2 regions of the Candidatus Pelagibacter sp. PS_06 genome follow, and region 2 is predicted to be linked to the other one. Evidence: riboswitches for the same ligand, from Rfam matches in the RefSeq annotation. Region 2 holds a riboswitch; the other holds the start of a gene.

Region 1 (7,542 bases), 240 kb from region 2:
AAAGAACCTGTAAAAAGAACAGAAACATCAATTAAAGAGTTTGACCCAAGTCTTGAGGTTTTCTGTTTAGAACAAACAGCAAGAACTGCCCAAGACGCGGCTACAGCTTTAAGTTGTAGTGTTGGAGCAATTGTAAAAAGCTTACTTTTTAGGGCAGGAGAAAATTTTGTACTCTGCTTAGTATCAGGAGATAAAAGGTGTTCATTAAATAAACTAAAAAAAATCTTAGAAGAAAAAGATGTTTCAATGGCAAATCCTGATGATGTTAAAAGAATTACTGGTTATACAATAGGAGGTGTTTCACCAGTAGGTCACTTAAGTAAATTAAAGATCTATGTTGATACAAATTTAGAAAGATTTAAAAACGTATTTGCTGCAGCAGGACACCCAAATTGTGTTTTCGAAATAGAATTTAATCAATTAATAAAATTAACTAATGGTCAAATGAAAGAAATAGCTGAATGAGACAACCAAAATTAATTGATTATATTCTACTAACTGTATTAGCGTTGATTTGGGCTTCTGCGTTCTTTAATATTAAGATCGCAACTTATTCATTTGGACCAGTAACAATTGCTTTTCTAAGAGTTTTTTTTGGAGCAATTCCAGTTTTGCTTCTTTGTTATTATAAAAATATTAAAATTGAAGCTTTTTCAAAAGACTGGCATTGGTTTGCAATGATAGGATTTATCAATTTAGTGGCTCCATTTTTCTTAATAGCATATGGCGTAAAATCTGTTCAAAGTAATTTGGCAGCAATTTTAATGTCAACCACCCCTTTAAGCTCAACTGTATTGGGACATTTTTATACCAAAAATGAAAAGTTTAATTTAGTAAAAACAATTGGAATTTTAATTGGTTTCTCAGGAATTGTATTTTTATTTTCAGACAATCTTTTAATTGATGAGAATAATTTTATGTCAGCACTATTAATTTTATTGGGATCAACTTGTTATGTAATTGGTGGTGTTTTAACTTTAAAAATTAGTAAGAAAAAAAATGAAAATGTAACTGGCTCAATTTTGATTTGGGCAATTATAATTTTAATTCCACTTGTAAGTTTTATAGAACAACCCTGGCAGTCTATTCCAAGAACAGACTCTTTGATATCAGTAATATATTTGGGAATAGTTCCAACAGGTGTTGCGTGGTTGTTAAGATTTAGAATATTAAAAAATAATGGATTAATCTTTCAATCTCAAGTTTCTTATTTAATACCCATATTTGGAACTATTTTAGGTTATATATTTCTTAAAGAGTTAATAACAATTAAAGTTTTGATATCTTTAATAGCAGTTTGTATCGGTATTTATTTTGTTAAAAAAGCAGATAATAAAAAAACTATTTGAGTTTTGCCATTGCTGCAATATGAGAAGGTCTAGTTTCACAACATCCTCCTAATATAGTAGCGCCATTTTCTTTAAACTTTTTTGCGATTTCTCCAATATTTTCTGGTGTAAAATCATGTCTATGACCAAGGAATTCATTTGGATTTCCCCCAGAATTTTTAAAGAAAGAAGACGTGTAACCATTTTTTGGTTTTGTTGTCATAAATCCATTTAATTTAAAACCAAATGGAACATTTAATTCTTTCATTTCCTTCAGATTTTTTTCATAATTTTCAGGAGACACACAAGAAAGCATGACTCCCAATAATTGGTCATCAATAATGTTTTTAATATCAGAAATTTTTTCACCACTTGGTAAGTTGGTTCCTTCAGATATATGAATACCAATCAGATAAGGTTTCTTAAATTCTTTGATGGCCTTAATTCCGCATTTAAACTCTTTAATACTACTCCACACATCAAAATAAAAAAAATCAACATAATCATTTAATAACCTTGCTTGCTCATTAAAAGTGTTGATAATTTCTTCTTCACTTCTTTCATCCGCTTCATAAGTTAATTCTTGAGGAGGTAATCCACCAGCAATTAAAACATTTGGAAATTCTTTTTTTACTTTATGAGCAATTTCGCCAGCCTTTATATTTAGATATTCAAATTTATCCTCAATATTATTTTCTCGAAGTCTTTTTCGTCTTGTCGTAAAAGTGGTAGTGACAATCACTTCAGCTCCTGCTTTTATAAAATCTCTATGAGTATCTTGAAGTAATTGGTGATAATTTTCATCCAATATTGCGTTAGCACTCCATAGTGTTCCATTTGGTTTCATTCCTCTAGCTAGTAGTTCTTGCCCCATACCACCATCTAATATTCGTGTTTGTTTGAAAAAATTTAGGTCCATCTTATCCTCACTTTTTTAGTGCTTCAGCTTTTGCTAGGTGCACAATATAGTTCAACTTCCTTGCTTATTGATTTTATGTGGGAATTTCCTTTTTAGCAGTTAAAGCCCGCAATAGGATCAAATCGGCAATAAATTTATAAAACTTTTAAGGTTAGTTGTAAACTATTTTTTTAAAATAATTTTTGCATTAAAGGAAAAAGATCTACGCTCTCCTTCAATATTAAATGGATAGGCTGTATGCATTAAATAATTTGGAAAGATTAATAAATCTCTGATTTTTGGTACCACATTATAAATACTTTTGCTCAGAAATCCTTTTTGACCATTAATAAAATCAATTGTGCCATTTGTTTTAAGTTTTTTATTTTTAACCATTTTATTATTTGTCATACCTTTTGGCAGTTTTAAATAACCTACACCAGATAAATCACCTTCATGATAGTGAATTGGATTATACTCACCTTTAAATTGTCTAACTATCCAAAAATTTAAAATTTTAATCTCTTTGATGTTTTGAATTTTTTCATTCGAAAGAAATTTATTAATACTTTCTTTAAGTTCTTTCTCTAAATTTTTTTTAATAAAATTACTCGAGATCTTTAATTCGTTTTTAATTTGACTTGCTAATTTTGAACTATAATCAATTTTTTTTGAATTAGATTTACTATCAAACTCGTTATTTAATTTGTCAGAAAATTTTTTAGAAATTTTAGTTTTTCCGATCGATGGTCCAAAAGGTTTAATGTTTTTCATTTTAAGTTTAAATATATTAAAAGATAATTAAATCAAGATTATGGTATCAGTCTTATACCCATTCTTATTGCTACAAAAATAACTAACACAGACGTAATTAATGCAAGGGTTTTGTTGGATAATAATCTTATATTTAAGAAATTTCCAATCTGCCCTCCAGCAAGAACACACAGGAATAAAGGCCAATAGTTTAAAAATTCATCAAACACAATATCTTTTGTAAGTTGACCAGCCACACCAAAAATAGAATTAATTAAGATAAATAATGAAGCTGTAGTTGCTATATGTTTTGGATATCCTGCTTTCATTAAGAATAAAATTGGACTTAAAAATATTCCACCACCAATTCCAACAATTCCTGAAATAAACCCGATTATAGAGCCGATAAAAATTGAAACAACTTTTGGAATTGAATTTAATTTAATTTGATCATTGTTAAATGATTTGCTTTCTATCAATAAAAATATTCCAGCAATGGATAAGATAACAAATAATGTTATCTCAAATAATTCCCTTGAGATGGATATTGAAGCTCCAAAAAATGCAAAAGGTATAGATCCCAATAAATAAGGAAAAAGTAATTTAAAATTAAAATTACCAGATCTTACATAATTGATCGAATTTCCTGACACTACAATAATGTTGCAACATAATGCTAATATTGGAATTATAAAAAAAGGGATTTCCCATATCAACATTAAAGCTAGATAAGTTGATCCACCTCCAAAACCAACACTAGAATATAATATTGATGTTATGAGAAAAAATATTGATAATATAATCATACTTAAAAAATTTTTATGAATGTAAATATAGCTTTATTAACTGTAACAGATACCAGAACATTTGATAATGATAAATCTGGAGCAATTCTTGTAGAAAAAATTAAAGAAGCTAGTCATAATTTAATTGATAGAAAAATTTGCAAAGACAATAAAGAAGACATTATCTTAATTTTAAAAGAATGGATTAACAATAAAGACATTGATGTAATAATAACTACTGGAGGAACAGGTCTTACTGGAAGAGACATTACTCCAGAAGCAATAGATGAAATAGCAGATAAACAAATACCAGGTTTTGGTGAAGTTTTTAGAACCATAAGTCTTAAGACAGTAGGTACGTCAGCAATACAGTCTAGAGCTTGTGCGGTGTTAGCAAACGGTAAATATGTTTTTGCATTACCAGGATCATCTGGAGGTGTTACCGATGCATGGGATGGAATTTTAAAATATCAGTTAGATATTAATCATAAACCATGTAATTTTGTTGAACTTTTTCCGAGACTTAAAGAAAAATAGTTATTTTTGATATTTTTCTTTCCACTCTGGATAAGGCATTCCATATATACGTTCTCTAGCATCAGGGTCAGATATAGTAATACCTTTTTTTTCAGCTTCCTCTCTATACCATCTAGACAAACAATTTCTGCAAAAGTTAGCTAAATTCATAAGATCTATATTCTGAACATCTTTTCTTTCATCTAAATGATTTAACAATCTTTCAAAAGTAGCTGATTGAATTTCATTTTTTATTTTATCATCCATAATTTGTCTCTCTTTTTTTAATTTTAATTCTTAAGGCAAGCAACACAAGTATTACTATCATGAAAATTAATGGTTTAAAAAAAATTGATTTTGATAACCAAATATAATGAAGAGAACCAAAGATTGCTATCACATAAACTAATTTATGTAATTTTTTCCAATTATGTTTTAATAATTTCATCATTTTCTGCGATGATGTAATAGCTAAAGGAATTAATAATAACCAAGCTGAAAATCCAATAAAAATGTATTTTTTTTTTACAACATCATTAAAAATTGGAGCCCAATCAAATCTGTAATCAATTCCAACATAAGTTAATAAATGAATGGTTGCGTAAAAAAAAACGAATAATCCCAACATTCTTCTAAATTTAATCCACAAACCTAAATTGGTTAATCTTTTTAAAGGACTCATAGCAAGTGTTAAGCAAATAAAAATTAATGTCCATTCACCTGTATGATGTGTAATTTCTTTTACTGGCTCAGGTCCTAATTGATTAAAAAAAATCTTATATATAATTATTAAAAATGGAATTAAACTTAAAAAAAATACGCTTGGTTTAAAATATTTTTCCATTAAAAATATTTTTTTAAATCCATCCCACTATATAAGTTTGCAACTTCATCTCCATACCCATTGAACATTAAAGTTTCTACCCTTGGAGCAAAAATATCATTACCAATAACTCTTTCTGTAGCTTGAGACCATCTAGGATGATCGACATTTGGATTTACATTTGAATAAAAGCCATATTCTCTAGGCGAAGCTCTCATCCATGAAGATGTAGGCATTTTCTCAACTAATTTAATTTTAACAATAGCTTTTGCACTTTTGAAACCATATTTCCAAGGAAGAAAAATTCTTAAAGGTGCTCCATTTTGATTAGGAAGTTTTTTATTATACAGACCTGTAACAACAGTAGTTAAAGGATGCATAGCTTCATCAATTCTTAATCCCTCTTTATAAGGCCATTGCAGCACTGGGTATCTTTGTCCTTTCATTTGATCTGGATCATAAACACTTTCAAATTCTACAAATTTTGCTTTAGAGGTAAGAGTTACTTTTGAAAGAAGTTGATTTAAAGAAAAACCCATCCAAGGTATTACCATCGACCATCCTTCAACGCATCTTAAACGTTGAATTCTTTCCTCTGACATAAATTGTTCTGAAATTTCTTCCATTGAAATATTGATTGGATTTTCAACTTCTCCTTCAATACTAATACTCCAAGGATCTGTTTTAAAATTTTGTGAATTTTTATATGGATCGCTTTTAGATGTACCAAACTCGTAATAATTATTGTAGGTAGTAATATCTTTGTAACTAGTAAGCTTGTCTTTTTGTTCGGATCTAGCATTATTAATAAATGGAATTGATGTTAAAGCGATAGATCCAGCACCTAAACCCATTGATTTGATAAAGCTTCTTCTATTTCTATAAATCTTTTCTGGAGTAATTTCTGAATATTTAATTTTTTTCATATTGGATTGGATTTCCTTTTAACCAGTCTGTTTTATTATTTTGATAGTGTTCTTTTTTCCAAATAGGGGATCTTTTTTTTATTTCCTCAATAATATATCTAGATAAAACATAAGCTTCATCACGATGTTTGCAGGCAACAGCAATAATAATACTTATTTCGCCAAGATTTAAGAAACCCTTTGCATGCTCAATAAATACCGCTTTGTCTTTAATTTGTAACTTTTGATCTGCTTCATTATAAATTTCTTCAAAACTTTTTATCACTAGTGCATCATGGCTATCATAAGTTATTCCAGTTACACTTTTATTATTATTTTGATTTCTTACTGTTCCAGAAAAAAATATTGATGCACCAAAGTCAGAGGATGAAATAAATTTTTCAGCATCAATAATTGAAAGTTTTTTATCTTTAATATCTACAACTTTTGTATGAAGCATTAACCTCCTCCGATTGGCGGAATAATAGCAATTTTTTCATGATTTGTTATTTTATAATTGTCGCTGATTATATTGTCCTTTGAGCAAAATACTGATGAATTTACAATTTTTATAAAATTTTCATTACCTTTAAAATTTGAATGTAGATAATCTAACATCTTATCTCTCACATCTTTAATTGTTGAATTGTTTTCAATATTTATTTCAATAGAATCTTGATTACTAAAATCTCTACTAGCACCAAACAGTTCTATTGTTACCTTCATTAATTTTAACAATTAAAATATTTCTTTTAAAAATTCTGGAAGTCCCTCAGGATTTTTCCATAGACCACTTTTTCCACCTTCTTTAATCAACAACTTAACATTATCAATTTTCAAATGTGGATTAACAATTTTACTTAAGTCATAGATAGTTATTAAAGCAGCATTTACTCCCATAATAGCTTCCATTTCTACCCCTGTTTTTGCATATGCAGATACAATACAAAATACTTCGAGTGAACTATCCTCATCATGCATAATAATTTTAGTAGCTGTATGATCAATTGGCAGGGGATGACATAAAGGTATTAATTCACTAGTTTTTTTAACTCCCAAAACTGCCGATACCTCTGCAAGACTTATTGGGTCTCCTTTTGGCATCTCTTTATTTTTAATTAATTTAAAAACATCTTTTCCAACATAAATTTTTCCAGACGCTAATGCTCTTCTAAATGTCTCTTTTTTAGCTGAAACATTTACCATATTAAAAGAGTTCTTATTAAAGATTTCTTCTGCCCAATCTTTTAATTCATTATTTTTAATAACCTTTAAATTTTTCATATTAGCCACCGGTTGTTGATAAATTTTTTGTTAACCCAGTTTCACCAATTTCTAAATAATGAGACTCTTTCTTAAAGTTAAGTTGTTTTAAAATTAAATCTTTTAATTCCTCTATTTGATTATCTTTTTGCATTAAATGCCTAATATTAATTCCAGTATTTCCAAAAAGGCATAATCTTAAATCACCTTTTGCAGTAATTCTTAACCTGTTACAACTTTTGCAAAAATCTTTAGAGTAGGGAGCTATAAC
Region 2 (7,542 bases):
AATGCTGTAAAAACCACATCAACATCTTTTAAAAGTTTTTTATTAAATTTAATAATTTTTGGTAATTTTTTTCCTGAAAAATATTTTTCAAAACTAGAAATATTTTTTCCTACAGAACTGTTTCCACATAAATATCTTATGTTTATAAATTTGTGTTTAATTAATAATTTAATTAATTGAACTCCAATATATCCAGTTGAACCAGCAACCAATGCATTAAGCTTAGGCATGATTTATTATAACAGTTTAAAATTAAAAAAGAATTATCTTTTAGAGAATTGGAAGCTTCTTCTAGCTTTTCTTCTACCAGGTTTTTTTCTCTCAACTGCTCTAGAGTCTCTGGTTGTAAGTTTTTCAGTTTTTAATGTAGATTTTAAATTTTCATCAAACATAACTAAAGCTTTAGAAATACCATGAACTAATGCACCTGCTTGACCAGTAGGTCCTCCCCCGCTTACACTGCATCTAACATCGTAATCTGTAGACTGATTGATTATATCAAATGGTCTTGTAATTTGAAGATGATGAAATTCACTTGAAAAATATTCATTAAATAATTTTCCATTAACGTAAATTTTACCAGATCCTTTTTTTAACCAAACTTTTGCAATTGAAGTTTTTCTTCTACCTGTAGCATATTTACTATCTTTAAAGTCTAATTTTAGTTTTGGTGTTTTTGCAATTGTTTGAGTATTTTCCATATTAATTTCTAGCTAAGTTTTTACTGTTTAATTTCCCCAACTCAATAACTTGAGGATTTTGTGCTGAATGAGGGTGATCACTTCCTGAGTAAATTTTTAATTTAGTTAATTGTTTTCTACCTAATACTCCACCAGGAAGCATTCTTTTTACAGCAAGCTTTAAAGTTTCACCTGGTTTTTTTTCATGCAATTTTTCTGGTGTTGTTTCTTTTATTCCACCCGGATGCCCAGTATGTCTATAATAAATCTTATCTTGAAATTTTTTTCCAGTAAATTTTGCTTGTTCAATATTTTTAACTACAACAAAATCACCGTGATCCATATGGGGTGTATAAGTAGTTTTGTTTTTACCTCTAATAATTTTAGAAATCACAGTTGCTAATCTTCCAACAACAGCATTAGTAGCATCTATTTCATACCATGATGATGTTACTTCGTCTTTTTTTACAAATTTTGTCATTGTGCCAGGATTAATACTATTATTAATTGCAAAGTCAATTTGATATTTGGCTTGCATTACAATGCTTATCTGCTAAAAATATTAAGCCGATTTGATCCTATTGCGGGCATAAAACTGCTAAACAGGAATTTATACATCATTATCGGTAGGCATTTGAACTGTATTGTGCGCCTTACTTAAGTTAAAGCACTAAAAAAGGAGTAGAAATGAGTACAAAAAGAAATAATCCAGAAACTATAGCAATTCATGGTGGTGACTATAGAAGTGACCCTTCAACAAATGCTGTAGCAGTGCCTATCTATAGAACTACATCATATCAATTCGATAGTACAGAGCATGCAGCCAACCTGTTTGCATTAAAAGAGTTTGGTAATATTTACACAAGAATCATGAACCCAACCAATGATGTGTTGGAAAAAAGACTGGCGGCTCTTGATGGTGGTTTGGCGAGTTTAACCGTTTCATCTGGACAAACAGCTTCGACCTTTGCAATATTAAATGTTGCTCAAGCTGGAGATAACATTGTTAGTTCAACAGATCTTTATGGTGGAACTGTATCATTGTTTACACATACATTAAGTAAACTTGGTATTGAAGTAAGATATGCTGACCCTTCTGATCCAAAGAACTTTGAAAAAGCTATAGATGATAAAACAAGAGCTTTTTATGGAGAAACTTTACCAAATCCATATTTAAGAGCTTTTCCTATCAAAGAAGTTTCGGATATTGGAAGAAAATACAATATACCACTTATTGTTGATAATACGGCTGCACCAGTAATTTGTAAGCCATTAGAACATGGAGCTGCTGTTGTGGTTTATTCGCTAACAAAATATATAGCAGGTCACGGTACCGTTGTAGGTGGAGCATTGGTTGATGGTGGTAATTTTGATTGGACAGCAGATCCAAAAAGGCAACCTCTTTTCAACGAACCTGATGCTAGTTATGGGGGTGTAGTTTGGGGCAAAGCTGTTCCGGAACTTACAGGTGCCAATGTTTCTTTTGCAGTAAGAGCAAGAGTAACAATTTTAAGAGATCTTGGCTCAGCACTATCACCTGATAATGCATTTGGTGTAATTCAAGGCTTAGAAACTGTGGCTTTAAGAATGAAACAACATTGTGAAAATGCTTCTAAAGTTGTTGATTATTTAAAGAAACATAAAGCAGTAGATAAAGTGATTTATGCTACTGAACATAATGATGAAATAAATAATCGAGCTAAAAAATATCTCAAAGGTGGTTATGGTGCGCTAATTGGCATTGAACTGGCTGGAGGTATTGAAGCAGGAAAAAGATTTATTGAGTCTTTAAAAATGTTCTACCATGTTGCAAACATTGGTGATGCTAGAAGCTTAGCAATTCATCCAGCAACAACTACACATAGTCAACTTACTGAAAATGAGTTAGCTGCAGCCGGAGTAACACCTGGCTATGTAAGATTGAGTATTGGTTTGGAACATATAGACGACATTATTGATGATTTAGATCAAGCTTTAGAGAATTCTTCTAAAGGTAAATTAAAAGCTGTTAGTTAATTTGAGTTTTATATGTCTACAAATAGAAACTAATTAGTTTTTTCCTCATACTTAGTTATGTAGAGGAAATATAAAGTTGATAATATTATCAAAATAGAATTTATCTGGTGTAAAGATGCATAAAAGATTTTTACTCCAGATAAAATAGTAAATATCCCTAAAATAATTTGTAAAAATAAACTAGCTCCCATGAAAACCACAGGGATTCTAAAAATTTTATTCTGATCTTTAATAATAAAAAAAAGAATATAGATATAAATACCAACAATTAAATAAGCCAAATTTCGATGAATGAACTGAACTATAGAGGGATTATCAAAAACACTTATGTTTAAAAAATCAATAAACTGACTATCATCAGGAAAATAAGATAAACCCATCAATGGCCATGTATTATAAATTTTTCCAGCATCCATTCCGGATACAAAAGCACCTATTATTAATTGTAAAAATAATAAAAAAAGAAAAAACTTTACTAAATTGATATTTATTGAAGCATAATGAGTTTGAATTTTAGTCAATTTAAGAAAGTTCCAAAATACAACCGATAAAATTATAAAAGCTGTTACTAAATGTAATGAAAGTCTATAATGACTAACGTCCACTCTATCTATTAATCCACTTGATACCATATACCACCCCATAAATCCTTGAAAACAAACTAACAAAAAAATTAATCCATATTTTTTAAAAATCCATAAACCATTTTTAATGTAAAAAAACATAAGCGGTATTAACACTGTTAATCCAATTAATCTGCCTAATTGACGATGCCCCCACTCCCACCAAAAAATTACCTTAAATTCATGGAGTGTCATATTGTAGTTTTGTTCTCTAAATTCTGGGATAGTTTTATAAAGTTCAAAATAATCTAGCCATTTATCGTTTGTGAATGGTGGAAGAAATCCCACAAACAATTCCCAAGTTGTTATTGATAATCCTGAGTCAGTTAGTCTTGTTAAACCACCAACTAAAATTATAAGAATTATAAGTCCAATTAATGTAAGCAACCAGATTCTTAACTGTAAATTTAAGTGATTATTCTGACTGTACATATATAAATAAATATAATAATTATTAATAAATCCAATAAATTAAATGTCGCCAAAAAATAAAAAAAAATTAGAGAGTATTCGTATAAAACTAGATAATTTAGATAATAAACTTCTAGCTTTAATCAAATATCGAACTTCTCTTGTTAAAGAAGTTCTTAAGTTAAAAGAGTTTAAAAAAGAAATAGTAGATCAAAAAAGAATTAATTTTATTTTAAATAAAATTAAAGGGAAATCTAAAAAATTTAAAATTGACCCAAAAATTACTAATCGTATATGGAAGAATATGATTTGGTCCTACATTGACTACGAGAGACGAAATTTCAAAAAGAAGTGATTACTTACTGTGAGGTGGAAGCTTTTTTTCCACAAATGTTTCGTGTTTTCTTGTAGCCGGATTGTATTTTTTAGCTGAAAGTTTTACTTTTGCTTTCTCTCCGCCAGCAGGTTTTTTTACATAGTAAAAGAAAGGACTATCTGGTTTTGACTCGGGAACTAATCTAACTTTTACGTGTGTTTTTTTTGCCATTTTATTTTAAACTTTTTAAATTTTTAACTATTTTAGAAATTTTAACTAATTTATTTCTTAAATTATCAGCTTTTATAGAATTATTTGCCATTTCGTCAAGTTCTAAAGAATGCTCTCCATTAAGTAACTTTTTAACACCATTTATAGTCATGCCTTGTTCTTTAAGAAGAAATTTAACTTTTTTGAGAAGATTAATGCAATTTTCATCATAATACCTTCTATTCGAATTTAAGATTTTTGGTTTGATTTGCTTAAATTGTGTTTCCCAAAACCTAATAATATGAGTTGGAAGTTCCCCCTTTTTATTAGATTTTAAATTTAATATTTTAGCAACCTCGCCTATTGTTTTATAGGCACTATCAGATTTATCCATTATCTTTTAAATTTACAAATTCTTTAAATTCTTTTGAGGGTTTAAATAATACAACATCTCTACTTGAAATAATTTTAGTTTCTTTGGTTTTTGGATTTCTTCCTATTCTTGATTTCTTTTCTCGTATGGAAAAAGTACCAAATTTAGATAGTTTTAATTTCTTTTCTTTTTTAATATTTGAAACAATTGATGATAAAAAATCTTCAATAAGGTTTTCTGAAATTTGTTTTGAAAAACCTAGTTGCATATAAACTAAATTAACTAAGTCTTTTTTAGTTAAGTTTATTCTCATTAAATTAAATATTTTGCTTGATCTTTTCTATCAAATTACCTTTTACAATTCTATGACAAACATCTAAGGAATTTGAAAATCCAATATAATCAGTCCCCCCATGACTTTTGACAACTGGTGAGTCAAGACCAATAAAGATAGCACCATTATATAGCCTTGGATCTAGACGTTTTTTAAATTTATTCAAATTTGAAATATTTAATAATGATGAAATTTTTCCAATTATTGATCCTGTCATAGCCTTCTTAAGTTCACTAGTGATGAAGTTTGCCGTACCTTCAGCTGTCTTTAAGGCAACGTTACCAGTGAAACCATCAGAAACAATTACATTAACATTCCCATCCATTAAATGATTTCCTTCTATGTAACCTGAAAAATTATAGTTTTCTGTTTTTTTATCATTTAAAGCTTGGTAAGTTTCTTTAATAGTTTCATTTCCTTTAATTTCCTCTGATCCTATATTTAATAAACCAACATTAGGTTTTTCACTTGGGTATAATGATGTGTAAAGAGAGGCACCCATTATAGAAAAATCTAATAAGTTTTTAGAGCTACATTCTATATTTGCACCTAAATCTAAAACAACACTCATTCCTTTTTTGTTTGGCCAAAGAGCAGATAATGCGGGTTTGTCTATATTCTCAATCATTTTAAGATTAAGTTTTGAAATAACTAATAAAGCACCTGTATTTCCAGCTGACACAACAATATCAGCTTCCTTTTTCTTAACACTATCAATGGCAAGCCACATACTAGTATTTTTTCCTCTTTTAGCACCTTCAAGTGGGCTGTCAGTACTTTTAACTACATCTGTAGTATGAACGATTTCAAAATGATCTTTATTTACTTTGTTATTAATAAGATTATTAATTTTATTTTGATCACCAAAAATCTTATAAAATATATTTTTGTTTAATTCATGATTAAGAATAATACCTTCAATAACTTTATTTGGTGAGTTGTCACCACCCATTGCATCAACTGCAATTTTAATCAGATCTGTCATTTTAGATTTTTTATTATTCTTTTGGGTCTAAAACTTGTCTTCCCTTGTACATACCAGTTTTCAAATCTAAATGATGAGAAAGCCTATATTCTCCAGACTTTTTATCTTCAACAATATTTTTTGTTGAATATTTCATCGTTTGAGCTCTTCTCATTCCAGTTCTGGACGGGGTTTGTTTTCGTTTTGGTACAGCCATAATTATGGGTTACTTACACTTTTTAAATAAGAATTCAAAGTTTTTTTTGATAAATTTTCATCAAATAACTCAAAATAATCAAGTAAATGATCAATTTTAATAAAATCAGTTAAAAAAATTGTAAACTTTTCTATTTTTTGCAATCTTGTTAAATTGTTCCAGAAATGAATTTCTGAAACCATTGAGTGAAATAGATTTATATAATCTTTCATCTTTTTATTAATAGATTGGTCACCATAACCAATTTCTCTAATACTAAGCTCAAGTTGTCTGAAGTTGAAATCATAAATTTCTTGTAAAATAATCTTATTTTCTTCGTTTTTAAAATTTTTTAAAAAAAAAGCAAAATGTAATAAAAATAAGGTTAATCGATCTGAAAAATTATCTTCTCTATTTAAAGATTTATATAAGTCTTTATTTCTAGTGTAATTAATTAAATTGTTATAAATATATAGATATTTTTCACTCATGATAAAAATATTATATATAATTTTTCTTTCATTAATAGTTACAAATTGTTCAATTAAAAAAGTTGTTAAACATCACGGTGTACCTTTTCTAGAAAAAAAACAATCCTCATTAATTGTAAATAAAACTAATAAAAATGACATAATACAAATATTAGGAAATCCATCTACAAAAAGTAAGTTTGATAATGACTTATGGATCTATATTGAAAGAAAGCAAACACAATCAAAATTAATTAATTTAGGTAAAATGAAAATATATAAAAATGACGTCCTAGTATTAGATATAGACAATTATGGAATTCTTAGGAGTAAGCAATTTTACAACAAAAATGATATGAAAAAAATACAAAAGGTAGAAGCAACTACAAAAAGAGGATTTAAAAGAAATACGTTTGTTTATGATTTTATGTCTAGCATGAGACAAAAGATTAATGACCCTCTTGGATCGAGGGCCAAAAAAAGAAACGAAATTAACCAGCGATAACTGCTAATAAAAGTAAAGCAACAATATTGGTAATTTTTATCATTGGGTTAACAGCAGGACCTGCTGTATCTTTATATGGATCACCTACAGTATCACCAGTTACAGCAGCTTTATGAGCTTCTGAACCTTTTCCACCATAATTTCCATCTTCGATATATTTTTTAGCGTTATCCCAAGCACCACCACCAGCAGTCATTGATACGGCGACAAATAATCCTGTAATAATTACTCCCAACAACATGGCACCAACTGCAGCTAATGCAGCTACTTGGCCACCAATTAAAAGAATTATAAAATAAAGAACAACTGGAGATAAAACAGGCAATAAAGATGGTAATATCATTTCTTTAATTGCTGCTACAGTTAAAAGATCAACTAATTTAGCATAATCTGGTTTTTGTTTTCTCTTCATTATACCTGGGAATTTTTTAAATTGCCTTCTAA

What was found. Region 2 has a riboswitch for S-adenosylmethionine ahead of AC5SLZ_RS03085 (O-acetylhomoserine aminocarboxypropyltransferase/cysteine synthase family protein). Riboswitches for the same ligand answer to the same signal wherever they lie in the genome.
Region 1: linked by a shared signal. The riboswitch ahead of AC5SLZ_RS04480 (homocysteine S-methyltransferase family protein) and the one ahead of AC5SLZ_RS03085 (O-acetylhomoserine aminocarboxypropyltransferase/cysteine synthase family protein) in region 2 are both predicted to bind S-adenosylmethionine.

What each region holds. Positions count from the first base shown of each region.
Region 1 is NZ_CM182078.1:867,973-875,514, reverse strand. It holds gene AC5SLZ_RS04490 (YbaK/EbsC family protein) at 1-465, shown strand, start outside; gene AC5SLZ_RS04485 (DMT family transporter) at 462-1,349, shown strand; gene AC5SLZ_RS04480 (homocysteine S-methyltransferase family protein) at 1,342-2,247, opposite strand; SAM riboswitch class V at 2,255-2,317, opposite strand; gene AC5SLZ_RS04475 (putative 2OG-Fe(II) oxygenase) at 2,410-3,000, opposite strand; gene AC5SLZ_RS04470 (sulfite exporter TauE/SafE family protein) at 3,039-3,785, opposite strand; gene moaB (molybdenum cofactor biosynthesis protein B) at 3,801-4,301, shown strand; gene AC5SLZ_RS04460 (DUF1244 domain-containing protein) at 4,302-4,547, opposite strand; gene msrQ (protein-methionine-sulfoxide reductase heme-binding subunit MsrQ) at 4,540-5,124, opposite strand; gene msrP (protein-methionine-sulfoxide reductase catalytic subunit MsrP) at 5,124-6,029, opposite strand; gene AC5SLZ_RS04445 (molybdopterin synthase catalytic subunit) at 6,016-6,468, opposite strand; gene AC5SLZ_RS04440 (MoaD/ThiS family protein) at 6,468-6,734, opposite strand; gene moaC (cyclic pyranopterin monophosphate synthase MoaC) at 6,747-7,292, opposite strand; gene moaA (GTP 3',8-cyclase MoaA) at 7,294-7,542, opposite strand, start outside.
Region 2 is NZ_CM182078.1:631,600-639,141, forward strand. It holds gene argC (N-acetyl-gamma-glutamyl-phosphate reductase) at 1-230, opposite strand, end outside; gene rpsI (30S ribosomal protein S9) at 264-701, opposite strand; gene rplM (50S ribosomal protein L13) at 703-1,161, opposite strand; SAM riboswitch class V at 1,300-1,365, shown strand; gene AC5SLZ_RS03085 (O-acetylhomoserine aminocarboxypropyltransferase/cysteine synthase family protein) at 1,368-2,696, shown strand; gene AC5SLZ_RS03090 (COX15/CtaA family protein) at 2,726-3,706, opposite strand; gene AC5SLZ_RS03095 (chorismate mutase) at 3,795-4,085, shown strand; gene AC5SLZ_RS03100 (50S ribosomal protein L33) at 4,086-4,277, opposite strand; gene AC5SLZ_RS03105 (MerR family transcriptional regulator) at 4,279-4,650, opposite strand; gene AC5SLZ_RS03110 (HU family DNA-binding protein) at 4,643-4,942, opposite strand; gene plsX (phosphate acyltransferase PlsX) at 4,947-5,948, opposite strand; gene rpmF (50S ribosomal protein L32) at 5,962-6,144, opposite strand; gene AC5SLZ_RS03125 (ubiquinol-cytochrome C chaperone family protein) at 6,147-6,614, opposite strand; gene bamE (outer membrane protein assembly factor BamE domain-containing protein) at 6,613-7,098, shown strand; gene AC5SLZ_RS03135 (sodium-translocating pyrophosphatase) at 7,085-7,542, opposite strand, start outside.